One region of the Photobacterium sp. R1 genome, then DNA from elsewhere that is predicted to be linked to it. Evidence: riboswitches for the same ligand, from Rfam matches in the RefSeq annotation. Region 1 holds a riboswitch; the other holds the start of a gene.
The links. Region 1 has a riboswitch for lysine ahead of ACYP03_RS11550 (Na+/H+ antiporter NhaC family protein). Riboswitches for the same ligand answer to the same signal wherever they lie in the genome.
Positions count from the first base shown of each region.

Region 2: another riboswitch for lysine. It lies ahead of lysC (lysine-sensitive aspartokinase 3); the one in region 1 lies ahead of ACYP03_RS11550 (Na+/H+ antiporter NhaC family protein).

Region 1 covers NZ_BAAHZP010000006.1:54,710-69,452, forward strand. Annotated here, with positions in the region: gene ACYP03_RS11535 (YcgL domain-containing protein) at 1-12, shown strand, start outside; gene ACYP03_RS11540 (lytic murein transglycosylase) at 29-1,000, shown strand; gene ACYP03_RS11545 (H-NS family histone-like protein) at 1,098-1,490, opposite strand; lysine riboswitch at 1,864-2,044, shown strand; gene ACYP03_RS11550 (Na+/H+ antiporter NhaC family protein) at 2,143-3,744, shown strand; gene ACYP03_RS11555 (thymidine kinase) at 3,944-4,528, shown strand; gene hisIE (bifunctional phosphoribosyl-AMP cyclohydrolase/phosphoribosyl-ATP diphosphatase HisIE) at 4,594-5,226, opposite strand; gene hisF (imidazole glycerol phosphate synthase subunit HisF) at 5,223-5,996, opposite strand; gene hisA (1-(5-phosphoribosyl)-5-[(5-phosphoribosylamino)methylideneamino]imidazole-4-carboxamide isomerase) at 6,007-6,741, opposite strand; gene hisH (imidazole glycerol phosphate synthase subunit HisH) at 6,759-7,391, opposite strand; gene hisB (bifunctional histidinol-phosphatase/imidazoleglycerol-phosphate dehydratase HisB) at 7,391-8,461, opposite strand; gene hisC (histidinol-phosphate transaminase) at 8,479-9,534, opposite strand; gene hisD (histidinol dehydrogenase) at 9,536-10,858, opposite strand; gene hisG (ATP phosphoribosyltransferase) at 10,863-11,759, opposite strand; His leader region at 11,807-11,946, opposite strand; gene ACYP03_RS11600 (YchJ family metal-binding protein) at 12,106-12,591, opposite strand; gene ACYP03_RS11605 (EAL and HDOD domain-containing protein) at 12,595-13,809, opposite strand; gene lpxH (UDP-2,3-diacylglucosamine diphosphatase) at 14,118-14,743, opposite strand, start outside.
Region 2 covers NZ_BAAHZP010000011.1:3,018-17,760, reverse strand. Annotated here, with positions in the region: gene csrD (RNase E specificity factor CsrD) at 1-805, opposite strand, end outside; gene ACYP03_RS17285 (LysR family transcriptional regulator) at 1,007-1,891, shown strand; gene ACYP03_RS17280 (single-stranded DNA-binding protein) at 2,025-2,555, opposite strand; gene uvrA (excinuclease ABC subunit UvrA) at 2,805-5,651, shown strand; gene ACYP03_RS17270 (PglL family O-oligosaccharyltransferase) at 5,723-7,501, shown strand; gene ACYP03_RS17265 (pyridoxal-phosphate-dependent aminotransferase family protein) at 7,551-8,669, opposite strand; lysine riboswitch at 8,923-9,104, shown strand; gene lysC (lysine-sensitive aspartokinase 3) at 9,209-10,588, shown strand; gene metH (methionine synthase) at 10,695-14,363, opposite strand; gene ACYP03_RS17250 (cation:proton antiporter) at 14,563-14,743, shown strand, end outside.

The sequences.
Region 1 (14,743 bases):
AATAATACCTGACGGTGAAAAAATGGATATGCGGAAGCAATGGTTAGCGGCCCTGGTGGCCTTAGGACTTGGCCTTTCATCGCCTATGGCTGCGGCGGATGAAAGTTTTGACAATTATGTAACCGGGTTAAAGCAGGAAGCGCGAGCGAAGGGAATTGATGAATCGATTCTGGAATCTGCATTTGCCAATGTGACATTTATTGAGCGTGCGGTTACAGCCGATAAAAACCAGCCGGAGAAAAAACTCACTCTGGATGAGTATTTGCCGAAAGCGGTTCCGCAATGGAAAATTGCCCAGGCAAATAAGTATTACCACCAGCACAGGAAGGCACTGGAGCGTGTTGGGCGTCAGTATGGCGTACAGCCTCGGTTCATTGTTGCTTTGTGGGGAGTGGAGAGTAATTTTGGCAAGCTGACCGGAAGTTACAGCGTGATTGAAGCTTTAACTACCCTGGCATATGAAGGCCGGCGGGAAGCTTTTTTCCGTGAGCAGATTATGGCTGCACTGAGCATTCTTCAGGACGGACATATTACTGTGAGTGAAATGAAAGGTTCCTGGGCAGGGGCGATGGGACAACCACAGTTTATGCCGACTTCTTATCTGACTTTTGCCGTGGATGGAAATGGAGACGGTAAGGCAGATATCTGGAAAACGGAAGCGGATGTCTTCGCTTCGGCTGCAAATTATCTCAGTAAATCTGGCTGGGATGATAAATATACCTGGGGACGTCAGGTGAAGGTTCCTGATGGCCTGAGCGATGATCTGAAAGGGGTGGAACCTCAGAAGCGGAAAACGTTGTCAGAATGGCAGGCATTGGGTGTGCGTCGTTTAAATGGCTCAGCATTGCCTAAAGTTGATGTAGATGCCTGGTTAGTTCAACCGGATGATAATCATGGTCGTGCTTATTTGATTTATGGCAATTATCAGACATTACTGAAATGGAATCGCTCGCATTACTTTGCGCTGGCTGTGAGTACACTAGCAGACAGTATTCACTAATGGCATAGCCATTATTTAAGTGATTGCTCTAAATTGATGTTGGAAAAAGAAAAAGCCCGGCTAAAGTTGCCGGGCTTTTTGATCAAATCGAATCAGATTAGATCTTAAAGTCGTCCAGAGATTTACCTTCATCCAGCGCCTTTTTCAGTGCTGAAGGAGTACGGCCCTGGCCAGTCCAGGTTTTCTCTTCGCCGTTTTCATCGATGAATTTGTATTTTGGCGGACGAGCAGCACGCTTGGTTTTAGTTTTACCCAGGCTTGCCATCAGTTCTTCTGGGTCAATACCGTCAGCCAGCAGCATTTCACGGTATTGGTTCAGTTTGTCTTCGCGCTCTTTTTCTTTCGCGATTTCTTCTGCATCAGACTCTTCACGTTCGGTGACAACGGTCTGAAGTTTCTCCAGAGCTTCTTTCAGTTGCTCCAGTGAATATTCACGAGCAAGTGCACGAAGACTACGAAGGTTTAATAGCGCTTTCATTGCATCAGACATTTTAAATTTCCTATTGTCGTTATACTAATAATTAGTGAGAAAGTTTATATCAGCAATAGTAATACTTTTTAAACCTGTCTGCCAAATAAAATCTCAGATTTACGGAGTTAATTCGATGGTTTTTTATCCGTGTCATAATGATTAATCGCCATCTGATGCGAAGAAATCAAATTTTTGCTTGTTAATAAATTGAGATAGTTCTAATTTTCTTAATGCGTTTGAATGTGAGTAATTTCATATTCAACATCGTAATGCTCGCTGTAAATGTAAGTAAATACAGTAAATTAGTAAGCGCTTATTCATCAGTATGAGTTAATCTTGTACTTTATAGGTTGCAAATCAGATAACAAAAAGTAGAATACGCGGTTCCTTGACTAAGGGTAGAGGTGCATTGTCTATTAGTAACTGGCGGGAGGTGACCCCGAAGAACGTCAGTGAAAGGAGCCAGTGCCGAAGTAAGGTTGAACTGTCAAAGCACCTTGCTGGGGTTGTCGCCAAATAGGGACAACACTGCCATAGTAATTTACATTTAACTATGGAGCGCTACTGTGGGGTCCGGAGAGGTGAAACCCGCCTTCCTATTTTGCTTCCCATCACGGTAAAGCCGTGTTCAGCAGTAGATCTCCAACCAAGATCGGTTGTAGTAGAGATCATGAACCTTGTAGATTTTTCCCAATCTTCCATTTCAGTCTTACCGCCCCTTGTGGCATTGAGTCTGGCAATTCTGACCCGGCGCGTTCTGTTGTCTTTAGGCATTGGTATCCTGATGGGTGCGCTATTACTGACAGACTTTAGTGCCGCGAATACCTTGTCTTATGTTGGCGGTAAAGTAAAAGGCCTCTTTATTGAAGATGGCGGTATCAATACCTGGAATATGAGTATTGTTGCTTTTCTGCTTTTATTAGGAATGACCACTGCGCTGCTGACATTGTCTGGTGGTACGCGTGCATTTGCACATTGGGCTCAAACAAAAATCAAAAGTAAACGCGGTGCAAAACTTTTAGCCGCTTTTCTTGGCGTGTTTATTTTTGTCGATGATTATTTTAACAGTCTTGCTGTCGGGTCAATTTCCAGACCGGTAACGGATCGTTTTTATGTTTCCCGTTCTAAGCTGGCTTATATTCTGGACTCGACTGCCGCACCTATGTGCGTACTGATGCCAGCCTCAAGTTGGGGGGCATATATCATTACAGTTGTTGGTGGTATTTTGGTTTCACATGGTGTTACAGAATATTCTGCACTGAGTGCGTTTATTCAACTGGCACCTATGAACTTTTACGCAGTATTTGCATTGTTGATGGTATTCGTTGTGGCCTGGTTCCAATTGGATGTTGGCCTGATGAAAAAACATGAAGTGCAAGCCAGTCATGCGCTTGGGTTTGATCATGATGAAATTCATGCCGAAGCCAAAGATCTGAATGATGAATTAGAAATTGAAGAAAGTGAAAATGGGAAAGTAAGTGATCTCATTGTTCCTATTCTTGTGCTGGTTGCAGCAACCTTATTCTTCATGATTTATACCGGTAACCAGAGTTTGCAGGCAGACGGAAAACCTTTCTCTGTTCTGGGTGCGTTTGAATCAACAGATGTTGGTGCATCACTTTGTTACGGTGGTTTGCTGGGACTACTTTCTGCCTTGATTGCTGTCGGGCGTCAGGCAATTCCGGTTAAGCAAATTGTTCATGCTTTATGGATTGGCGCGAAATCAATGTTCGGCGCAATTCTGATTCTGTTCTTTGCCTGGACGATTGGCAGTGTGATCAGTGATATGGCCACGGGTAAATTCCTGTCGACGATGGTTCAGGGAAATATTGCTCCGGTGTGGTTGCCGGTTATTCTGTTTTTACTGTCAGGTCTGATGGCGTTTTCTACCGGAACGTCTTGGGGCACTTTCGGAATTATGCTGCCAATCGCGGGTGATCTGGCCGCTGCGACAGAAATCAGTCTGATTCTGCCAATGCTGAGTGCGGTGCTGGCGGGTTCTGTTTTCGGTGACCACTGCTCGCCAATTTCTGACACCACGATTTTGTCGTCAACAGGTGCACGTTGTAATCACATGGATCATGTGTCGACGCAATTGCCTTATGCTTTGTCCGTCGCTCTGGTGACAGCCGTGGGCTTTACCGTTTTAGGTCTGACAGACTCACTGGGGGTGTCCTTCATGGCTGCGACCGTCAGCTTCCTGCTGGTTTGCGTTTGCCTTGGCTGGATTGCCAAGCGTCCTTTAAAAGGCGCTCAGGAGCTGGCCAGGTAAGCTGATCTGCCTGTATGCGCTTCAAGCCGGTCAAGTGCTGCACTTGGCCGGCTTTTTATGTCCGGTCAGCCTGAGTCGACTGTCATGCTTGATTCATGAACGTATTGACGGGGAAAGACATGAATGGCACCGATTTGCTTCCAATTGAGAATCTTCTTCGGTAGCATCAGCCGTTATTCAGAGTTGAGCGGAAAGCCTGATGGCGCAAATGTATTTTTATTACTCGGCCATGAATGCCGGGAAATCGACGACATTATTGCAGTCGTCATTTAACTACCGTGAGCGGGGGATGTCGCCTGTCATCTTTACAGCGGCAATTGATGACCGGTTTGGGAAGGGAAAAGTCAGTTCTCGTATCGGTTTGTCGGAAGATGCAGAATTGTACGGTCCGGAAGATAATCTGTGGGATAAGCTTTCTCTGATGAATCACGCGTCTCGTGTAGATTGCGTGTTGATCGATGAGTGCCAGTTTCTGACCAAAACTCAGGTTTTACAGCTGACTGAAGTTGTCGATAAGCTTGATATCCCTGTGCTTTGCTATGGGCTGCGCACTGATTTCCGGGGCGAGCTGTTTGAAGGCAGTCAGTATCTGCTGGCATGGTCTGACAAACTGGTGGAACTGAAAACTGTCTGCCATTGTGGCCGCAAAGCGAATATGGTGATTCGCCACGATGCTTCAGGCAAAGCCATTGCCGATGGTGATCAGGTTGAAATCGGCGGGAACGATCGCTATGTTTCGGTTTGCCGGAAACACTATAAAGAAGCGATTGAAGAAGCCCGATAGGCCACTGAAACCGTATAAAAATAAAAAGGAAGCTCAGGCTTCCTTTTTTCGTATCGGGGGCTGATTCAGCCCTTGTGTCTTTCCTGCAATTTGGCGACAACCTCTGCCAGACTCAGTCCCTGATCCTGCAACAGGACAATCAGGTGATACAAGAGATCAGCAGACTCAGAAATCACTTCCGCCTTGTCACCCGACGTTGCCGCAAGCGCGACTTCAACGCCTTCTTCACCCACCTTCTGCGAAATCCGCTTGGTGCCACGGGCATAGAGGCTGGCGGTGTAGGAAGACTCGGGATCGGCGCCTTTACGGGCAGCCAGCACTTGCTCCAGTCGGTGAAGAAACACCAGATCGGGCATACTGGCATTTTCACCGTCGTCAGTACTGCCCTGATCGAAGCAGGTTGTTGTGCCCAGGTGGCAGGTGGGGCCAATCGGCTCGGCACTGACCAGCAGGGTGTCTTTATCACAGTCGAGCTGAATTTGCTTGAGTTGCAGCACATTTCCTGAGGTTTCACCTTTGGTCCAGATACGTTGCTTACTGCGGGACCAGAAAGTTACCTGGCGGGTGTCCAGCGTTTTATTTAAAGCTTCATCATTCATAAAGCCAAGCATCAGTACCTGACCACTGCGACAGTCCTGAACCACGGCGGGCACCAGACCATCGACCTTTTCCCAATTAATTTCACTGCTCAGGCTCATAGTCGGATCTCCACCTGTTGTTGTTGAAGGTATTGCTTCAGTTCGCCGATATTGATGATTTGTTTGTGGAATACAGATGCAGCCAGTGCACCGTCGACTCCGGCAATATTGAAGGCATCGGCAAAGTGTTCCATGGTACCCGCACCACCGGAAGCAATCAGCGGTACATGACAGATATCGCGGACCAGATTCAGCTGTGTCAGGTCATAGCCCTGACGAACACCATCCTGGTTCATCATATTCAGCACAATTTCACCGGCCCCGCGTTGCTGGACTTCCTGAATCCAGTCTGCGGTTTCCCACTGGGTGACCTGAGTCCGGGACTCATCTCCCGTGAACTGATAAACTTGGTATTTGCCGGTGTCCGCATCAAAGTAAGAATCGATCCCAACGACAATACACTGCACACCAAACTTATCTGCCAGCTCAGTAATGAGTGCCGGATTGGCCAGCGCCGGTGAGTTAATTGAAATTTTATCCGCGCCAAACTGCAGGATCTGACGGGCATCATCGGCAGATTTGATACCGCCAGCGACACAGAACGGAATATCAATGACTTCGGCGACACGTTCCACCCAGCTTTTATCAACGACACGGCCATCGCTGGAAGCGGTGATATCGTAGAAGACCAGTTCATCAGCTCCTTCTTCAGCATAGCGTTTCGCCAGCGGAACGATGTCTCCGATAATCTCGTGGTTGCGGAACTGAACCCCTTTGACCACCTGACCATCACGAACATCCAGGCAGGGAATAATGCGTTTCGCTAACATGTCGGGCTCCTTATTCGTTCCAGCAGGCAAAAGCCTGTTCTGCAGTAAATTTGCCGTCCAGCAGGGCGCGACCGACAATCACACCTGCTACGCCGGTGCCTTTCAGTGCAGCAATATCATCCAGAGAACCGATACCGCCCGAAGACTGGAATTGTACGTCCGGGTATTGCGCGCATAAATCACGGTACAGGTCGACATTTGAGCCTGCGAGGGTGCCGTCGCGTGAAATATCGGTACAGAGGACGTGTTTCAGTCCGACGGTGCGAAAATCTTCAATCAGGGCTTCAATGGTCACCCCGGAGTCTTCCTGCCAGCCGGAAACCGCAACTTTCCGCTGGCCGTTGTCATCAATGTTGACATCCAGTGCCAGTACGATGCGTTCCGGACCGTAGGTTTCCATCCAGCTTTTTACTGTCTCGGGCGTTTTGACAGCGGTGGAACCCACAACCACACGTTGCGCGCCGGCATCGAGTAAATCGGCCACGTCCTGTTCGGTACGTACACCGCCGCCAATCTGAATCTTAGCCGGGGTGCCGGCCAGCAGTGTCCGGATTAAACCGAGCTGGCGGGCAGAGGTATCTTTGGCGCCTGTCAGATCAACCAAATGCAACCAGTCAGCACCGGCTTGGTGGTACAGTGCAAACTGCTCAGCAGGATTGACTTTATATTCGGTCACCTGACCATAATCGCCCTGAAACAGGCGGACGACCTGACCATCTATTAAATCGAGTGCGGGAATAATCATAACCAGTCCTTGTCGTCCTACATTTCGAGAAAATTCTGAATTAATTGTGCACCGGCTTTCCCGGAACGCTCAGGGTGGAACTGCACCCCGTAATAATTGCCGCTCTGAACAGCGGCGGTAAATGGCTGTCCGTATTCACAACCGGCAATGGTGCGGCCCAGTTCGGTATGAAAATCCGGCATGGCGTAGCTGTGCACGAAATAAAAATAAGTCCCGGCCGGAATGTTTTTGAACAGCGGGTGGCCTTCCTCCGGCGTGATGGTATTCCAGCCCATATGCGGCAGCGGTAAGTCACCGGTCTGCATTTTGACGACCGGGGCCGGGCATAAATTCAGACAAGGCACTTTTTCAGTTCCATTCTGGCCTTGCTCTTCCGAGTATTCGCCGAGAAGTTGCATGCCAAGACAAATACCCAGCAGTGGTTTGTCGACTTTGCTGACCAGAGAGATTAAATCGCGCTCCGCCAGGTTTTTCATTGCTTCACTGGCCGTGCCGACACCCGGCAGGAAGAGTTTGTTGGCTGCCAGAACGGTTTCAGGATCCCGACTGACAGTCACGGCATAACCGAGACGTTCAATGGCAAACCGGACAGAAGAAACATTGGCACAGCCTGTATCGATGATGACGACTTTCTGTGTGGACTGTGTCATTACAAGACCCCTTTACTGCTTGGCAGCTCGTTTCCTTCAACTTTGATTGCCTGACGCAGGGTGCGGCCAAAGGCCTTAAACAGGCTTTCGACAATGTGGTGATCGTTATCACCGGTCGAAGACAGGTGCAGCGTGCAGGCCAGAGTATCGGTCAGCGAACGGAAGAAGTGCGACACCATTTCTGTCGACAGGTCACCGACTTGCTCACGGCTGAATTTGGCATCAAATTTCAGATAAGGACGGCCAGACAAATCCAGTGCACATTGCGCCAGACATTCGTCCATCGGCAGACTGAAACCAAACCGGCCAATGCCGCGTTTGTCACCCAGCGCTTCCTTCAGCGCCTGACCCAGGGCCAGTGCGGTGTCTTCCACACTGTGGTGATCGTCAATGTGCAGGTCGCCGTCAACCGTCAACTGCAGCTGGAAACCGCCGTGAGTGGCAATCTGATCCAGCATGTGGTCGAAGAAACCCATGCCGGTCTGAATCACATTTCCGCCGGTCTGATCCAGGTTCACTTTTACCTTGATGTCAGTTTCTTTCGTCTTCCGGGTAACTTCAGCAATCCGTGGTCGGGTGGTCAGATCGGTCACGATCTGTTGCCAGTCCATTTCACCGCGCTTGTACTGAATGCCGCGGATGGCCATGTTTTCGGCCAGTTGCAGATCGGTCTGCCGGTCTCCGATGACGGCGGAGGTTGCAAACTCGACTCTGCCTTTCTGCAGGTAGTCTTTCACCAGCCCCAGTTTTGGTTTGCGGCAGCTGCAATTGTCATGTTCAAAGTGCGGGCAGATCAGCACGTCATCAAAGCGGACGCCCTGAGATTCGAAGATCGCCATCATCATTTGATGCGGTGCGTCAAAGTCGGCCTGCGGGTAACTGTCGGTTCCCAGACCGTCCTGATTGGTGACCATCACCAGTTTGTAGCCTGCATCCTGCAGCTTTAACAGGGCAGGGATGACGAAAGGTTCCAGTTCCAGTTTGTCCAGACGGTCGACCTGGAAATCTTCCGGCGGCTCAACAATCAGTGTGCCGTCACGGTCAATAAAAAGAATTTTTTCCTTGCTCACAATGGGATCCTTCCAATTTATAAATTCTTGCCCAGCTGGGTGCGGATAAAGGCGAGGGTTTTCTCACACTCATCACGGTTGCCGATGCTGATCCGGATACAATTTTCAATCGGGGAGCGGCGCAGAATAATGCCGTTATCCCACAGGGCCTGAAACAGAGCATCGCCGTCAGGGAAACGCACCAGCAGATAATTGCCGTAACCGTCGTAAACTGTGACCCCCGGCAGCATACTCAGACCCGCTTGCAGATAAGCGCGGTTGGCGCTCAGATCCAAAACCTGAAACTTGGTCTTGGCCAGACCGGCCGGAGACAGCGCCTGAATGGCGATTTCAGCAACGGGTACAGGTACAGGGTAGGGAGCGATCACTTTCAGCAGCATGTCAATGACAGCGGGATTTGCCAGCGTAAAACCGCAGCGCAGACCTGCCAGCGCAAATGCTTTTGATAGCGTGCGCAGGATGACCAGATTCGGAAATTGTGCCAGCAGATCGACAGTAGAGGCTTCCGGACAGAAATCGATATAGGCTTCGTCCATCACGACCAGGGCTTTGTCCTGAGTCATGCTCAGCAGCTCGATGATGTCTTCACGGCGTATCAGGTTGCCGGTCGGATTGTTCGGACTGCAGACAAAGACCAGTTTGACGTTATCCAGGTTCTCCCGAATTCCTGTCAGATCAAGCTGCCAGTCGCTGGTCAGAGGCACCTGCCTGACATCGACATCAAAGGTTTCAGCGCTGATGCTGTACATTCCGTAGGTCGGCGGGCAATACAGAATGCTGTCCTGCTTTGGCTCACAGAAGGTCCGGACCAGCAGTTCAATGCCTTCATCGGCGCCACGAGAGGTCAGCACCTGAGATTTATCGACACCGGCATAATCGGCGTAGGCCTGAATCAGCGCATCCGGCTGACAGGTACTGTAGCGGTTCAGGCGATCACACTGAATGCTGTATTCATTGACGAATGGAGACTCGTTGGCATTGAGCCAGATATCACCACTGCCTCCCAGACGACGGGCAGACTGATAGGGGGTGAGATCGCGGACGGTTTTACGAGCCAGTAATTCAGGGTTCATATTAAGCCTCTTTCAGCGTCGAAGCGCTGGTGGAAGATAGTTTCAGTTTTTCTACCCGGATACTGACTGCGCGGCGGTGCGCATCCAGACCTTCCGCGGTTGCCATGGTCTCAACGGTCGGTGCCAGTCCTAACAGGCCATCGGCACTGAGTTCCTGCACGGTCATCCGTTTGGTAAAATCGGCCAGCCCCAGGCTGGAGTAAGTTTTGGTGTAGCCGTAAGTCGGCAGGACATGGTTGGTACCGGAGGCATAGTCGCCGACCGATTCCGGTGACCAGTGGCCCAGGAAAATTGAACCGGCATTATCGAGCAGTGTAACCAGATCGCGTGGATTCCGGGTCTGCACGATCAGGTGTTCAGGGCCGTAATGATTCGATATCGACACGCATTGCGTCATGCTGTCTGCAATGATAGTCAGACTTGACCCTAAGGCCTGACGGGCAATATCAGCCCGGGACAGACTTTGCAGCTGCTGACCGATGGCATCTGCGACTCGGTCGGCAATGCTTGGATCCGGCGTGACGAGCACCACCTGAGAATCCGGCCCGTGCTCGGCCTGACTCAGCAGATCAGCAGCGATGAAATCCGGGTCTGCCGTGCTGTCAGCGATCACCATGACTTCAGACGGACCGGCAGGCATATCAATGGCGGCACCATAAAAGTCATTACTGACCTGGCGTTTCGCTTCGGTCACAAAGGCATTCCCGGGCCCGAAAATCTTGTCGACCTTAGAGACGGTTTCTGTTCCGAATGCCATGGCAGCAATCGCTTGTGCACCGCCAACATTATATACATCTGTTATCCCACATAGTTGTGCGACGTAGAGAATCTCATCGGCAATCGGTGGGGGAGAACACAGAACCACACGACGGCAACCGGCTATCTGGGCTGGCACGCCCAGCATCAGCACGGTCGATGGCAGTGGCGCACTGCCACCCGGAATATACAGACCCACCGCATGAATCGGACGTGTCACCTGCTCGCAGATCACACCCGGCTGGGTTTCAACCTGCAGCGGCTTGGTTTTTTGCGCTTTGTGGAAACAGGCAATATTGGCATAGGCCTGCTGAAGCGCTTGTTTCATGTCATCGGTTAAACGATCTGCTGCAGCCTGGATCTCATCTCCGCTCACTTTGATTGAATCGGGACGGACTTTATCGAACTTCTCTGTCAGTTCCAGCAGCGCATCATCACCGCGTTTGCGCACATCTGAGATGACACCGGCAACAATGGTTGAAATATTTTCGCCTGCCGTGATGGCCGGGCGTTGCAATAACGATTCACGTTGAGTTTCACTCAGAGATTGCCATACAACAGTCTTCATGGGATTACTCCATCATCTTCTCAATGGGCAGGACGAGAATTGAGCTGGCGCCCAGTGTTTTCAGCTGTTCCATGGTCTCCCAGAACAGGTTTTCTGAGCTGACCAGGTGGACAGCAACCCGGCTTTTATCGTGTGACAGAGGCATGACTGTCGGGTCTTCTGCACCCGGTAACAGCGCAGTGATTTGTTCCAGACATTCTGTCGGTGCATGCAGCATAATGTATTTGGATTCTTTGGCCTGAATGACCCCTTGCATCCGGGTCAGCAGACGGTCAATCAGCGCTTGTTTGTCTGCACTGAAATCGCCGCTGCGTTGGATCAGGACCGCTTTGGACTGCAAAATGACTTCTACCTCTTTCAGGCCGTTTGCTTCCAGCGTAGCACCGGTAGACACCAGGTCACAGATAGCATCGGCGAGACCGGCACGCGGTGCCACTTCTACAGAGCCATTGAGCATACAGGTGCTGAACGATACGCCTTGTTCAGTCATGTAGCGTTTCACCAGTTGAGGATAGGTGGTTGCAATGCGTTTACCCTGAAGATCCTGAGGTCCGTTGTAGACTTCGTCCTTATCAATGGCGATGGAAAGACGGCATCCGCCAAAATCCAGCCGGCGTAACTTCACGTAGTGGCTGGGCTCTCCCTGCGCGGCGCGTTCAAGGCTGACTTCTTCCAGCTCATTCTCACCAATGAAACCCAGATCAACAACACCGTCCATAATCAGTCCGGGAATATCATCATCACGCACTAGCAGCAGGTCGATTGGCATGTTTTCACTGTGAACTACCAGACGCTCACCAATCAGATTGAATTTCACACCGCAGCGTTTCAGCAGTTCTTTACATTCTGTGCTCAGGCGTCCTTTTTTCTGAATGGCGATACGTAGTCGTTGTGTTTGCATCATGATATTCCCTGTAGATTTGATTTATCTTTAAAATTCGGTGCTTAAACGAAAAACCCCCGGAAGATTTCTCTTCCGGGGGTCTGAATGCTGCTTTGTCGTAGCGACCGCTGGAAGAGGCGAACTTGTCGTCTTCCAGATGAGGCGTATCCTCCTGAAAGACTAGTCAGGATGATGGTGATGATGGTGTAGATTGACCATTGGGATACGCATAACTATGTACTCTATTTAAATCATTATTGATTGCGGACTTGTCTTCACACTAACCAAGGTATTGGGAATTTGCAACAGTTAATTAGTACATTTTCAAAATTTATTGATGGCTGGTTTTCCGGCAGTCATCAGATTACATACAGCATTTCTTAAATTTCTTGCCGCTTCCGCACGGGCAGAGGTCATTACGCCCCACTTTGACCGGGGCAGCATTTCCCGGATATTCACCGTCAATATAGAACCATTGCGGATTGTTACCGACCATTTCATGTAAAAAACGAGATTTTTCGTGTAGACAGTGCTTTTCGCCTTGTTCCTGATAAAAGGCCTTGAACTCAACATAACCCTCAGTGTCACTGGCAATCTGACTGTCACAAACCTCAAGCCCCAGCCACTCACTGTGAACCGATTCTGCAATCGCATCACGATACTGTTCAGCTTTACAGCTGGGGTGGTAAGTGGCGACGACGAAATCGACCAGCCCGAGCACATGTGCACTGTAACGGGCGCGCATCAGCTGTTCCGGATGATGTGCGGCTGACGGATTCTGATGGACAGGCGCACAGCAGTCTGTGAGTGGATGCTGACTACCGCAAGGGCAAAATGTTGTCTCTTTCATTGGTTATTGCAGTTCTTCAATTTGGGTGACCCATTCTACGGACTCCAGATAGCGCTTCGCAACGCTTTCGGTATTCAGTCCCAGTCTGCGGCACATCGCATCCACCTGCTCCCAGTCGGCATAGTCGTAGGCACAAACCAGCGAGAGCAGATGGCCCAGATCACCGTTTCGGCTGATCAGTGCATCCTGGATTGTGATATCTAATGGCAGCATTGGAATCAGGACATCCATTGGCTGATCCAAAAGAGAATCCAGCATTGAAAACAACCCCGTGAGGAAAGCCCGGTTGCAGTTCAGCTGCGGAGAAACGTCGGCTGCCAGCAGTTCACACAGGTGTGCCCGCTGCAGAGAGAGGCAATACAGTGATGGCGGCTTGTCTTTGGTGACATGAGATGTCGCTACAAAACTGATGAAACGGCGCAGCCTTTCCTGTCCCAGATAAATCAGTGCCTGTTTGAAAGATGATATCGGGACTGCACGATTTGAAGTGATCGCATTCACATGCCGAAGCAGTTTGTAAGAGAGAGACAAGTCGGTTGCGATGACTTCTTCAGCGGCGTCAAAGTCGACATCATCCTGGCAAATCTGCTGATAAAGGCGCAGCGTTGTCAGTGCTGACGGACTCAGGGTTTTTTGCTGCATCATCTCAGGTTTACTGAAAAAGTAGCCCTGAAACAGATGAAAACCCGCTGCTTTCGCTTCTTTGAATTCTGCGTAGGTTTCGACTTTTTCAGCCAGGAACTGAATGGGTTTGTCTTTATGACGGCGGATAAAAAAGCGTGCTTTTTCGATCGGTGTCAGTTGCAGGTCGAATTTGACAATATGTACATACGGCAGAAATCGGTTCCATTCCACGCTCGGATTAAAATCATCCAGGGCAATCAGATAACCTCTCTGAAACAGGTCCTTGACCTTTTCCAGGAGTTGCTCTGAAGGCGTGCAGTCTTCCAGGACTTCAATGACGAAGCTGTGGGACGGGAAGAGCAGTGGTGTACCTTGTAACAGGCTTTTTTCAGGGAAGTTTACAAAAGCGAGTTTGCCGCTGCATACATCGTTCGAACCGTTTGAGAAAAAGTTATCCAGCAAGAGGCGGTTAGTTGCTTCTTCCGGAGGAACATTGGGAAAACAGTTTCTCGGCCCGTCCCTGAACAGTAATTCATAGCCGATGGTCGTTTTATCTCGGTCTAATACGGGCTGTCTCGCTAGATATGAATACATGATATCAGTACTGTTGATGGTTATCGTTCTGTCGGCGAGGGCTTGCATAGCCTGAGTTTCTCGTTGGTGAATAGTCCGCATGACTGAGTTAGTCCATTCGATTACTTATAATTATCACCGTTGCGTAACATTAGCAGTAGAATTTTCTACCGGTTGTGACCTTTGGCGGAGAAATTACGCGGCTTGTGATCTTTAGCCCAAAAGAAAATGTGGATAAGTAAAAATAATACTCAAATCTGGTCGTGAGCGAAAGTGAAAACGACGAGAGATAACCCTGATGAATACTTTTTGAAGATTTTTTATCCCTTTCAGGCATCCGGGAATTGGCGGGTTTCGAGCTGGCAACCCATTGGCGAACAACGCAGTACAGAGCCTTGATCATACCAGTCTCCCAACACGGTTCTTGTGGCTTGCAGATCATCCCTGTTTATCTGATGAACCGCCGGGCGGTGGGTATGCCCGTGAATCATACGGGTGACTTTTTTCTCTTTCATCAGGTCAATCACGGCTTGAGGTGTGACATCCATGATTGAATTCGCTTTCATCTGATTGGTCTGACTGCTGTTAGAACGCATTTTACGGCCAATGGACTGTCGCCAAGATAGGGGTAACCGCAAGAACAGCCACTGAATGAAAGGGTTATGAACCTTTTTGCGATAGCGCTGATAATTTTCATCCAGCGTACACAGGGTATCGCCATGCAGTATGAGGGTCGGCGTGCCGTAGAGATCAATCACGGTGTGTTCAGGCAGCAAAGTGACTCCGGTTTCCCGGCTGAATTGTGAACCGATCAGAAAGTCCCGGTTACCATGAATAAAATAGCAGGGAACGCCAGATTCGGTCAGCGCTTTGAACGCCCCTTTAATCTGTCGGTGAAACGTATTGTCGTCATCATCGCCAATCCACATCTCGAACAAATCACCCAGCACATACA
Region 2 (14,743 bases), on a different contig from region 1:
CTTCCCACTCGGAAATGCGGATCAGGATCACTGCACCGTGGTTGTCCTGATCCTGGACCACCGATTGCAGGCGGCTGTCAAATAACACCCGGTTTGCCGAACCGGTCAGTTGATCCAAAAATGTATGGGTACGGATGAAGGTATCAAACCGGCTGCGCTCCTGACGCGCATCTTTCAGTTCAGAGATCAGTTTATCGAGCGCCAGACTGGCCGTATCCGGCCACTCGAACTCCGAGCCTTTGGCAAAGTCATCCAGCTTACCTGCCAGCAGCATCCGCCCTCTTTCTTCAAGCAGCTCAGAACCATACAACTGACGTTTCAGCCAGTTCACGCCCCACACCAGACCGGCAATGATGATCATAATTGCCAGACTGATCGACGACATCGCCCCCAGCGAATACGTCAGCTCGGTATAAGGCGGGATCGACTGGATCCGGACGACATAGCCGGGGTTCTGCGTCAGCGGATAGTCTGTACGATAGAGAATATTGGGGTCATCAATTTTTTGCTGCCCCCGGAACTGGTATACCGAACCGGCGTCGTTACTGACATCCAGTGTGACCACATTACTGGCCTTGAGCAATTTAGGCAGCCAGCGGTTCAGCGATTGTGAGCCTTGCGGTTCAATCATTTCCAGATCGATCACCTCAACGACTCCGGCCAGATAATGGTGCAGATAGTCCTGTCCCAGCTTACGAAAGCTGATCGCACCACCGATAAAAATGACAAACATGGCGCAGATGACAATAAGGGTGACGAAAGCGACCAAGCGATTGGTCAGCTTCATCCCTGAGGCTTTTCTCATTCAGTATCCAACTTTATTCAAAAAACATTTCAAAACCGACAGGCGCTGTGGTCAACTCATGCAGGTTGGTCAAAAATTTTAAAGCGACTGTTTCCACAGGAAAATACCACTGGTGGTCCGGAACGTCAGTGCCCGGTACGACACTTTGCTGATTTGTTACCCGGGGGTTACAAGCTCGCTTACCCATCTTATTGGAGAAACATGGACTGGATCACCTGCACCAAAAGTTTTGTCACTGTTGTGGAACAGGGTTCACTGGCCCAGGCAGCCAGCACACTCAATACATCCAGCTCAGCACTGTCCAAGCGGCTGTCCTGGCTGGAGAAACAGCTGGGCGTCCAGTTGCTCAAACGGACAACCCGCAACCTGACCGTGACCGAGGCAGGCAAAGTCTTCTATCGCCGCAGTGTTCACCTGCTCGATGACTGGCAGCAGATCCTGGCGGAAACCACCTCGACCTTTGGTGAGGTCCGGGGGGTACTGCGTATCGGCGCACCGCTGGCGACAGGCAGCCGGGTGCTGGTGCACTATCTGGATGAATTTCTGCAAACCTATCCCAATATTCAGGTCGAACTGCACACGGTTACGCCGGGCCAGCTGCCGGACCTGAATCTGGATGTGTTTATCAGCCGGGAGCTGACCGACTTTAATTCCACCAGCTATATTGCCACCCGGCTGTTCAGTTTTCAGGCCGGTTTCTATGCCTCGCCGGGGTACCTGGAAGACCGGCCGGCCATTGAAAGTCCGGAGCAGCTGACGCAGCACAACTGCCTGCTGTTCGGCAACCATGGTCATGAGCAGGAGCATATCTTTGAAAACAACCGCCGGTTGCGATTGCGCGGCAACTTTACCACACAAAACCCGGAAGCTCTGGTGGCAGCCGCAGTGGCTGGTATGGGTCTGATCCTGGTGGGTCAAAATACCGTCAGACGCGAACTGAGCAATGGCCTGCTGGTGCCGGTTTTACCCGAGCTCAAGCAGCCTCTGAATGCTGCTTACGCCTATTACCCCAAGCTGAATTACAATCACACCAAAACCAAGCTGTTTATTGATTTTATCAAGCAAAAAGCCGGGGCGTCAGGATAGGAAACAAGGCTTCCACTGCACTGCTGCATAGAGCCCAGAATGCGAGCACCAATCCTCCCAGCCACATGCAAAGAAAAGGCCCCTGATATCTCAGGGGCCTTCTTCAAATATTCAGTCAATCCCAAAGGGTTGATCAGAATGGAATATCGTCGTCGAAATCCATTGGTGGTTCATTGTACTGAGGCTGAGACTGCTGAGGCGCAGACTGTTGCTGCGGCGCATAGCTCTGCTGTTGCTGTTGCTGTGGCTGCTGAGGCTGACCCCAACCGCCCTGCTGCTGCTGGCCACCCATTGGGGCACCCTGACCGCCCTGACGGCCGCCCAGCATTTGCATCACACCGTTAAAGCCCTGAACCACAACTTCAGTGGTGAAGCGATCCTGACCGCTCTGATCCTGCCACTTACGGGTTTGCAGCTGACCTTCGATATAAACCTGAGATCCTTTCCGTAGGTACTCACCAGCAACTTCAGCCAGCTTGCCGAACAGCACAACACGGTGCCACTCAGTTTTTTCACGCTGCTCGCCGGTCGCTTTGTCACGCCATGTTTCAGAAGTAGCAATGGTAATATTTGCTACTGCACCGCCGTTTGGCATATAACGGATTTCAGGATCATTGCCTAAGTTACCTACCAGGATAACTTTATTCACGCCACGACTGGCCATAGTTCACTCCAGGTTTTCGCTGTTGAGGTTGCCAATCAGGCTCCCTTCTCTCATTCAAAGTTTAAACTTAATTGTCGAGTTTAACATGGTGGGCCCCTGCAGGCATAGGGCAACATCACCCATTCCATGTTCAGACCGAATGCATAAAAGACGATCAAAGCACTGTGTTTTTATACAGTCAAGTCTTTTAAGCCTTTCGGGGCTATGCGATAATGCAGACCAATTTATTCAGCGCTGATGACTGCAACCATGGATAAGATCGAAGTCAGGGGTGCCCGCACCCACAATCTCAAAAATATCAACCTGACTATCCCCCGGGATAAACTGATTGTGATTACCGGCCTGTCAGGTTCCGGCAAGTCTTCCCTGGCCTTCGATACCCTGTATGCCGAAGGTCAGCGACGCTATGTCGAGTCATTGTCGGCTTATGCCCGCCAGTTCCTGTCACTGATGGAAAAACCGGATGTCGACCACATTGAAGGTCTGTCACCAGCCATTTCCATCGAGCAGAAATCAACGTCGCACAACCCGCGTTCAACCGTTGGTACCATTACCGAAATCTACGACTATCTGCGTCTGTTGTTTGCCCGGGTCGGCGAACCGCGTTGTCCGACCCATGATGTCCCGCTGGCCGCCCAGACCATCAGCCAGATGGTCGATAAAGTGCTGACGCTGCCAGAAGGCAGTAAGCTGATGCTGCTGGCCCCGATCGTGAAAGAACGGAAAGGCGAGCACCTGAAAACCCTAGCCAATCTGTCAGCTCAGGGCTATATCCGTGCCCGGATTGACGGGGAAGTCTGCGATCTGTCCGATCCGCCGACACTGGAATTACACAAAAAGCACACCATTGAAGTTGTCGTGGATCGCTTTAAAGTCCGCGATGATCTCCAGCAGCGTCTGGCGGAATCCTTTGAAACGGCGCTGGAACTGTCCGGCGGGACCGTCGTGATCAGCCCGATGGACGACTGTGACATGGAAGAGCTGATCTTTTCCGCGAACTTTGCCTGTCCCCATTGTGGCTACAGCATGCGTGAACTGGAACCACGCCTGTTCTCCTTCAACAACCCGGCCGGTGCCTGCGGAACCTGTGACGGACTGGGCGTACAGCAGTACTTTGACCCGGTTCGAGTCGTTCAGAATAAAGAGCTGAGTCTGGCCGGCGGTGCGATTCGCGGCTGGGATAAGCGCAACTATTATTATTTCCAGATGCTGAGCTCACTGGCTGAGCATTACGATTTCGATGTCGAAGCCCCCTTTAACACCCTGCCGAACAGAGTACAGAAAGTCCTGCTGCAAGGGTCGGGGACGACCAACATCGAATTCAAGTACATCAATGATCGCGGCGATGTCACGGTGCGCCGCCACCCGTTTGAGGGCATCCTCAACAACATGGAGCGCCGATACCGCGAAACTGAATCCAATGCGGTTCGGGAAGATCTGGTCAAATATATCTCAACCAAACCCTGTGCCAGCTGTCACGGCTCCCGCCTGCGTGAAGAAGCGCGTCATGTCTTTATCGAGCAGACCAACCTGCCTCATGTCAGCGAGATGAGCATCAGTCAGGCACTGGATTTCTTCACTGAGCTGACCCTGGAAGGCCAGCGTGCACAAATTGCCGATAAAATCCTGAAGGAAATCAATGACCGTCTGACCTTCCTGGTCAACGTCGGCCTGAACTACCTCAACCTGTCGCGCAGTGCTGAAACCCTGTCGGGCGGCGAAGCCCAGCGGATCCGTCTGGCCAGCCAGATCGGGGCTGGTCTGGTCGGAGTCATGTATGTGCTGGATGAACCCTCGATTGGCCTCCACCAGCGTGATAATGAACGTCTGCTCAGTACCCTGACCCGCCTGCGCGATCTGGGGAACACCGTGCTGGTCGTCGAGCACGATGAAGATGCAATTCGCTGCGCCGATCATATTATTGATATCGGTCCGGGCGCCGGTGTCCACGGCGGCCAGGTCATTGCCGAGGGGACACTGGACGACATTCTGTCTTCTCAGGAATCTCTGACCGGTCACTACCTGAGCGGTAAAAAACAGATTGAAGTTCCGGCTGAGCGGACCCCGATGGATGCAGAGAAAGTCGTCCAGCTGACCGGTGCCCGCGGCAACAACCTGAAAAAGGTAGATGTCTCAATCCCGGTTGGTCTGATGACCTGCGTCACCGGTGTCTCCGGCTCGGGCAAATCCACCCTGATCAACGACACCTTCTTCCGGATCGCCCACCATGAACTGAATGGTGCCACTTCCGGCGAACCGGCGCCATATGACGATATTCAGGGACTGGAACATCTGGACAAGGTGATCGACATCGATCAGAGCCCGATCGGCCGGACACCACGCTCTAATCCGGCGACCTATACCGGTATCTTTACCCCGATCCGTGAGCTGTTTTCAGGGACGCAGGAATCCCGTTCCCGGGGTTACAAACCGGGCCGCTTCAGTTTTAACGTGAAAGGCGGCCGCTGCGAGGCCTGCCAGGGCGACGGGGTGATCAAAGTTGAGATGCACTTCCTGCCGGATGTTTATGTGCCTTGTGACAGCTGTAAAGGCAAGCGCTACAACCGGGAAACTCTGGAAGTGAAGTATAAAGGCAAAGCCATTGACGAAGTTCTGGAGATGACGGTCGAAGACGCCCGGACATTTTTTGATCCTGTCCCCGCAATTGCCCGAAAACTGCAAACCCTGATGGATGTCGGTTTATCCTATATTCGTCTGGGTCAGGCTGCGACCACCTTGTCCGGCGGAGAAGCGCAACGGGTGAAACTTGCACGTGAGCTGTCCAAGCGCGATACAGGTAAGACCCTGTATATTCTGGATGAACCAACCACCGGGCTGCACTTCCACGACATTCAGCAACTGCTGAGCGTACTGCATAAACTGCGCGATCACGGCAACACCATTGTGGTCATTGAACACAATCTTGACGTGATCAAAACCGCAGACTGGATCATCGATCTGGGACCGGAAGGCGGCAACGGCGGTGGTGAAATCATTGCCTCGGGTACACCGGAACAGGTTGCGGAAGTGGCCGGGTCGCATACAGCCCGCTTCCTCAAGCCCCTGTTACCGGCACTGGCCGCTCAGCAGGCTTAATTATAAAAACAATCTTTGTCAGGCTGGTCACCAGCCTGATTTTTTGACGATATGTCGAGGGACCGGACAACGTGACAGTCATTCAATTACGGGGCACCCGACTGGCTGCTGCCACGATCAGCAAACCCCTGACGCGCCCCTTTATCCTGGCGCTGACTTTCCTGTTTCTGCTGACCATGCACTACTTTCAGCACAATCAGGGAGGGTCCGGACTCGAGCTCCCGTTCAATGTCAGCAGCTGGATTCCGTTCAGTTTTGCCATCGCGATTGGTTTCCTGGAAATCAGCCGTCAGAAAATCCTGCGCTATTCACGCCTGACGCTGGTGCTCTTTCTCTGCTGCCTCCTGCTGACTCTTCCGGTCTTTTATCCGGAGGCGAGCCCTCAGGCAGCAGCCAACCGATTGTTTGCGCTCTGGGCTGGCTGGCTGTTTTTTATTGCACTTCAGCAATTTGCTTTCAGCCAGAAACAGCGTCAGCAAATTCTGTGGCTGATCCTCAAAGCGGCCTGGTTACAAACAGCGCTGGCCTGGTATCAGTTTCTCTGGATCTCTCCCGAGAATGCCATAGGGTATAACACAGACATCAACCGACCTTACGGCATCTTTCAGCAACCCAATGTCATGGCCAGTTTTCTGGCCACCGGCCTGATCCTGTCTGCCTATCTGCTGGCCCGCCAGCCCGCATATCAGCGCCGCTGGACACTGGCTCAGCTGGGGCTTTTGCTGACGCCGGTTGCCATTGTGCCCATGCTGATTGTCCTCAGCTCACGGACCGGCTGGCTTGCAGCTGTCGTCGGGGTATTGCTGATCCTGCCGTACCTGACCCAGTTTGCCGCCCGGGCAAAATGGCGTATGTGGTTACTGATGGTCATGATGGGGCTGAGTCTGGCCTGGAACCTGACCAGTACACTGCAATGGTCTCCACAGCCGGGCCGAGTCTCTCTGGAAAGTGCCCGGACAGTGATCTACCCACAAGTCACAGAGATGTTCCTGCATGCACCCATGCGGGGCGTCGGATACGGCAATTTCGAACATGCCTATCTGATGCAGACGGCGCAATGGCATCAGGCCGATCCAGCGCAGCCTTACGGATTGGCCAGTCTGGACCATCCGCACAACGAACTGCTGTTCTGGGCCAGTGAAGGCGGGATCCTGCCGCTGCTGGCGCTGCTCATTGCAGCCGCCGCCGTGCTGGCAAAAATAAGGCGCGCCCCGGCCAATACCCAGCTGGCACTGGTGGCCCTGTTGTTCCCGATCACGTTGCACACCCAGCTGGAGTATCCGTTCTACCACTCGCTGGTTCATTGGGTGGTCTTTCTGTTTCTGCTGTACTGGATCGACTCGCTGAGCGCCAAGTATTTCAAACAGCCGCTGCGGTTTCACCAGCCATTCAAAGTCGGGGGGATCCTGCTGCCCGCCTGTATCAGCGCATTTATGCTCACGACACTCTACTCCGGGGCGATGCTGACCCGCTTTGAAGCCACTTCACCGCCCGATCTGACTGCCCTTGAGAAAGTGAACAATACCTGGGCCTGGCGACACCGGTTCGAATGGGATTTTTATCAGACCCAGCTGAAAGTGGGGATTCACCAGAACAACCCTGAGCTGATACAGGGATTTATCACCTGGGCTGATCACATGGCCCGGGAGTTACCGCGCCCGATTCTGTATCAGTATCTGATCCGCGCCCATCAGGCACTGGACAATCACCGCCAGGCTGAACATGTACGGGAAGAGGCCCGGTACCTGTTCCCGGGACTGGATTTCACAGAGCAGGCATTGCCGATATTTGCTCAGCCTGCTCTGGAAACAGAAAACGTTCAGGCCAGCCTTGGGAATACACAAGGTTAAACCAGACAAAAACGGCTGCCACGGCAGCCGTTTGTCCATCCGTTACCGGTTATTTCAATACATCTTCCAGCGCTTTCAGACACAGCGCCACATTTTCATTGCGGGCTGCATACCCCATCAGTCCGATACGCCAAGCCTTCCCGGCCAGCGCGCCCAGACCCGCGCCAATTTCCAGGTTATATTTTTCCAGCAGGGTCTGACGCACTTTGGCATCATCCACACCATCAGGAATGTAGACCGCGTTGAGTTGCGGCAAACGGCTCTTTTCCTCTACAACAAAACGAATTCCTATGGCTTCCAGGCCTTCACGCAGCGACTGATGCATCTCAACGTGACGCTGCCAGGCATTTTCCAGCCCTTCATTTTGCAGACGGACCAGCGCTTCATGCAATGCGTACAGGCTGTTCACCGGCGCTGTATGATGGTAACTCCGCTTGCCTTCGCCGCTCCAGTATGCAAGAACCAGGCTCTGGTCCAGGAACCAGCTCTGTACCGGTGTCTTACGCTGCTGAATGGCCTCAACCGCACGGGGAGAAAAAGTCAGCGGAGACAGCCCCGGCACACAGGACAGACATTTCTGACTGCCGGAGTACACCGCATCGAGCTGCCATTCATCCACTTTGAGCGGCACACCACCCAGTGACGTCACCGCATCCACAATCGTCAGGCAGCCATGTTCACGTGCCAGTTTCGACAACGTTTCGGCATCACTGAGCGCTCCGGTGGAGGTTTCCGCATGAACAAAGGCCAGGATCTTGGCATCCGGATGGGCTTTCAGTACCGCTTCAACAGCCAACGGATCAACCGGCTCGCCCCATTCGTTATCCACCAGCACGGCTTCACCACCGCAGCGAACAACATTTTCCCGCATCCGATCGCCAAAGACCCCGTTGCGGCAGACAATCACCTTATCGCCCAGCTCGACCAGATTAACAAAACACGCTTCCATCCCGGCACTGCCCGGCGCAGAGACGGCAATAGTAAACGGGTTCGTGGTCTGAAATGCATACTGAAGCAAGACTTTCAGTTCATCCATCATTCCGATGAATAATGGGTCAAGATGGCCCAAAGTCGGGCGACTGAGCGCCTGCAGCACCTGAGGATAAATATCTGAGGGGCCGGGTCCCATCAGGGTACGCTGCGGCGGATAAAAACTCTGAATTGTCATGGGGCCTCCATTGGCATGGTTGCTGAAATCCCTATCAATCAGCACGTTAAAGATGATTTGCAACGGTCATATCGGTTCAGTATCGCAACCGAGCATAACAGAACCGGACGCCGCAGAAATGACAGAGACAAATTTCTGCAGGATCAGTAACAATAACGGCACAGAAAAATGCATTCAGGCATTGACAAAGCCCCCCTGCTCCTATTCAATAAGGGCAATTTTTGTTCACCCTGAAAGAGCTCATTTTTCAGGTGAAAACGGAAGAGGCGCGTTATCCAGGTATCTATGCGGCGGGGCCCCACCCCAAAGCACCATAGAGAGGGGGAGCAACGCCGAGATACGGTGAGACAGGGGGCTTGCCGTATCGGCTTTGAAGGTTGAATCCTTCTGGCTGTCACCTGCAGCATCAAGCACAGGTGGAGAGCTTCTGGTCGCAGCAGTCTTTTCATGTCTCGCCGAACGGCTCTTCTGACATCAAGTCGGAAAGATTCCCCAAATTTTGCCCCATGACTTTACGCTTTGTTTAGTGGGAGATCATTTTGAGCCCTGTACATTTTTCTTCAGCGCAGAACGCTGAAATTACTGTCGCAAAATTTGGCGGCACAAGTGTGGCCGATTACGTAGCAATGAGCCGCAGTGCCAAGATCGTGATGAATAATCCGAATACCAAGCTGGTTTTAATCAGTGCGTGCTCCGGTGTGACCAATATTCTGGTCGAACTGGCCAACGGCGTCGCTGATGCTGAGCACCGTACCAGCCTGATGGAGCGCCTGCGTGCCATCCATCACAGTGTACTGGCGGACCTGCAGCAACCAGAAGCCGTTGCCGGAAAGATTGAGGCGCTGCTGGATCAGGTTGCAGAGATTGCAACTCAGACCGCAGTCCAGAAATCTGCTGAACTGACCGATCAACTGGTCGCGAACGGCGAACTGCTGTCAACTTACCTGTTTACCCAAATTATGTGCGAAATGGGTGCCGATGCCGTGCGCTATGATATCCGTGACGTCATGCGTACCGACAGCCGTTTCGGAAAAGCCAGCCCGGAACCTGAGATGATCCGTCAGCTGACAGAAGAAAAGCTGTTGCCATTGCTGCAGGATAACATTGTGGTTTCTCAAGGCTTCATCGGCAGTGATGAACTGGGCCGCACCACAACGCTGGGCCGCGGCGGCAGCGACTACAGCGCCGCGCTGATGGCTGAAGCGATCGATGCCGGTACGCTGGAAATCTGGACTGACGTCCCTGGGATGTATACCACCGATCCGCGTATAGCCCCGAAAGCGACGCCTATCAAGGAAATCAGCTTCAGCGAAGCTTCTGAGATGGCAAACTTTGGTGCCAAAATTCTTCACCCGTCTACACTGATCCCGGCGGTTCGCCGTCAGATCCCTGTGTTTGTGGGCTCTTCCAAAGCACCAGAGCAAGGCGGGACCTGGATCCGTAAATCGGTCAGTGATGCCCCCCTGTTCCGTGCGCTGGCCCTGCGCAACAATCAGACTCTGATCACCCTGACCAGTCTGAACATGTTTCATGCTTACGGCTTCCTCGCGGAAGTATTCCGTATTCTGGCTGAACACAAAGTTTCAGTCGATCTGATTTCGACTTCTGAAGTCAGCGTTTCTCTGACCATGGATCAGACAGACACTGGCGGCGGCGCGCCAACGCTTCCTCCGGGAGCACATGCGGCCCTCAGCGAGCTGTGCCGAGTTGAGATCGAACAGGATCTGTGTCTGATCTCTCTGATCGGAAACCGCATGAGCCAGACCGCAGGTTCCGTCAGCACTGTCTTCAACACGCTGGATGAATACAAGCTGCGGATGATTTGTTACGGTGCCAGCCCGCACAACCTGTGCTTCCTGGTGAAAACCGAACACGCACTTCCGATTGCCCAGAATCTGCACAGTAAGATTTTCGAGTAATCTGAACCTGACCGTTCAAAAAAGGCGCTCTGTGAGCGCCTTTTTTAATATCTTACGAAACCTTTGATGCGGCCACCGGATTCAGATGGCCGATACCTGAGGTGCCTCAGAGATTTGGACCGAGCCATTTCTCGGCTTCAACCTCATCCCAGCCTTTGCGCTCAGCATAGCTCAGCATCTGATCCCGCTGAATCTGTGCAACCGCAAAATAGCGAGACTCCGGATGCGAGAAATACCAGCCCGACACTGCCGCGCCCGGCCACATCGCGAAGCTTTCTGTCAGTTGCATCCCAGCGTTGGCTTCCGCATCCAGCAGTTTCCAGATTTCACCTTTTTCAGTGTGCTCCGGGCAGGCCGGATAGCCCGGTGCCGGACGGATCCCCTGATATTTCTCACGGATCAGATCTTCATTTTCCAGGTTTTCATCCGGCGCATAACCCCAGATTTCCTTGCGCACCTGCTCGTGCATACATTCGGCAAACGCTTCGGCAAGACGATCGGCCACCGCCTGAATCATGATGGCATTATAGTCATCCCCTTTGGCTTTAAATTGCTCGGCAATCTCGTACTCACCAATCCCGCCAGTCACGGCAAAGGCACCAATCCAGTCAGCTTTCCCGCTGTCTTTCGGGGCCACATAATCTGACAAACAGTAATTCGGCCCTTTCGGTTTCTCCGTCTGCTGCCGCAGACCACGCAGTATCGTCAGAACCTGAGCCCGGCTTTCATCCGTGTAAACTTCAATATCATCACCAATGTTATTGGCCGGGAACAGACCGCACACGCCATTGGCTTTGATCATGCCGGTTGCTTCGATCTCATCCAGCAGCTGATTGGCATCATCGAACAGCCGCTGCGCCTCTTTCCCGACGACTTCATGGCGAAGGATGGTCGGATATTTACCGCTCAGCGACCAGGTCATAAAGAAAGGTGTCCAGTCGATATAACGACGCAAGGTGGCGATATCAAAATCCTTGAATACATGAATCCCCGGTTGTTCAGGAACCGGCGGCGTATAACTGTTCCATTCAATTGCCACTTTATTGGCACGTGCAGCTTCCAGGCTGACCGGCGCGCTGCGCGGACGCTTTCGGGCATGCTGCTCACGCACCACCTCGTATTCCTGATCCAGACGTTCGACAAACGCAGGCCGTTGTGTCTCAGATAACAATGCCGCACATACCCCGACGGCTCTGGATGCATTCGACACATACACCACGGGCGCATGGTAATTCTGTTCGATTTTCACGGCAGTGTGTGCTTTAGACGTTGTTGCGCCGCCAATCAGCAGTGGGATCTCAAAGCCCTGACGTTCCATCTCTTTTGCCACATGAACCATTTCATCCAGAGATGGTGTGATCAGGCCGGATAGACCGATAATATCGACATTCTCTTCCCGGGCAACTTTCAGAATCTTATCGCAGGGCACCATCACCCCGAGGTCAATAATCTCGAAGTTATTACACTGCAACACCACGCCGACAATGTTCTTTCCGATGTCGTGCACGTCACCTTTCACAGTTGCCAGCAAGATTTTTCCGTTACTCTTGCCAGCCTGCTTTTCGGCATTGATGTACGGCTCCAGATAGGCCACAGCCTGTTTCATCACGCGGGCAGATTTCACAACCTGTGGCAGGAACATTTTTCCTTCACCGAACAGGTCACCGACCACGTTCATCCCTGCCATCAGCGGTCCTTCAATGACCTCCAGCGGTTTGCTGGCCTGCTGGCGGGCTTCTTCCGTATCTTCAACAATAAACTCAGTAATACCTTTGACCAGCGCATGCGCCAGACGCTTATCGACCGGCCAGCTGCGCCATTCTGCTGCGGTTTTATCTTCCACAGCTTCGCCGCTGCCCCGGTATTTATCTGCTAAATCCAGTAGCCGCTCTGTCGAATCATCACGGCGGTTGAGGACCACATCTTCCACAGCCACACGCAGCTCGTCCGGCAGGTCGTCGTAAATCGCCAGCTGACCGGCATTCACGATCCCCATATCCATTCCGTTCTTGAAGCAGTGATACAGGAAGACGGCATGAATCGCTTCACGCACCGGCTCATTGCCACGGAACGAGAACGAGACATTCGACACACCACCTGACACCATGGCATGCGGCAGGGTACGCTTGATATCCCCGACGGCTTCAATGAAATCCACGGCGTAGTTATTGTGCTCTTCAATTCCTGTCGCGACCGCAAAGATATTCGGGTCAAAAATAATATCTTCCGGCGGGAAACCCACTTCATCGACCAGCACACGATACGCATTGGTACAGATTTCGATCTTCCGCTCACGGGTATCCGCCTGACCCACCTCATCGAACGCCATGACGATCACCGCCGCACCGTAGCGACGGATTAATTTAGCCTGCTCAACAAATTTCTCTTTGCCTTCCTTGAGTGAGATTGAGTTAACAATCGGCTTACCCTGAACACATTTCAGACCCGCTTCAAGGATTTCCCACTTAGACGAGTCAATCATAATGGGGACGCGGGAAATTTCCGGTTCAGAGGCACACAGGTTCAGAAACCGCACCATGGCAGCTTCCGCATCCAGCATACCTTCGTCCATATTGATATCGATGATCTGCGCACCAGCCTCTACCTGCTGACGCGCCACTTCCAGTGCCTCGTCATAAAGTTCTTCTTTGATCAGACGGCGGAATCGGGCCGAACCAGTCACATTGGTACGCTCGCCGACATTGACGAACAGAGTTTCTTTTTCGATGGTCAGGGGTTCCAGACCAGACAACCGGCAGGCCACGGGTAATTCAGGCAACTTCCTTGGCGGAATATTTGCCGTCACACGGGCCATTTCACGAATGTGCTCAGGTGTGGTCCCGCAGCAGCCCCCCACCAGATTGAGGAAACCGGACTCCGCCCATTCCCGGATATGCTCGGCCATCTCATCTGCTTCCAGGTCATATTCCCCAAAGGCGTTTGGCAGACCGGCGTTTGGGTGTGCTGAGACAGCACATTCAGAGATCCGAGACAGTTCTTCAACATACTGACGCAGTTCATCCGGGCCCAGTGCGCAGTTCAGACCGAAAGAGAACGGTTTGACGTGCCGGAGTGAGTTATAAAAAGCTTCGGTCGTTTGACCGGACAAGGTACGGCCGGAGGCATCAGTGATCGTCCCGGAAATCATCACCGGCAGACTTTGTCCCAGCGCTTCAAATACCGACTCCACCGCAAAGGCACAGGCTTTTGCATTCAGCGTGTCAAAAATAGTTTCAATCAGAATGATATCGGCACCGCCCTCAATCAAAGCACGGGTCGATTCAGAGTACGCCTCAACCAGCTGGTCAAAGCTTACATTGCGGTATCCCGGATCGTTCACATCCGGAGAAATTGAGCAGGTACGGTTGGTCGGGCCAAGAACACCAGCCACAAAACGCGGTTTGTCCGGTGTTTTTGCGGTCCACTCATCTGCGACCTGACGGGCCAGCCTGGCGGCCGACAGGTTAATTTCGGCACTCAGACTTTCCATATCGTAGTCTGCCATCGCAATTGTGGTGGCATTGAAAGTGTTGGTTTCGAGGATATCGGCCCCGGCCTCAAGGTAAGCAGCGTGAATATCCTTGATCAGCTGCGGCTGAGTCAGGACCAGCAGGTCATTGTTTCCTTTCAGGTCCGAATGCCAGTCGGCAAAACGCTCACCCCGGTAATCCTGCTCATCCAGCTTATAACTCTGGATCATGGTGCCCATCCCGCCATCGATGATCAGGATCTGCTCATTTAATCGCTTGTGTAATAATTCCGTTCCCTTCGACACTGCTTACTTCCTTACACTTAAACTTGTCAGCTGCTATCATCCTATCACAGCCTGATTGGAAATCTAGACGTCTATACATCGTTTGCGCAAACTAATTCTTCACCGATCAGCTCAAAGTTTTTATGGCTATCACAGGCCCGAACATTTATATTCTGTCACAATTTTTGCTTAACACTTTTCCAACAGATGAGGATCAAGGATGTCGGTATACAGTACCCTCTGTTTTCTCGCCGCTGCCGCGATGGCTATTGCATTTATTAATCATAAGATAGGCAAAATGCAAACCACCATTGCCATCACTGCCGGCGCCATTGTTTTATCGCTCGGTATCGTGATTGCGGGTCACAATGGCTGGTTTCACCTGGAAGAAATCGCCGCAG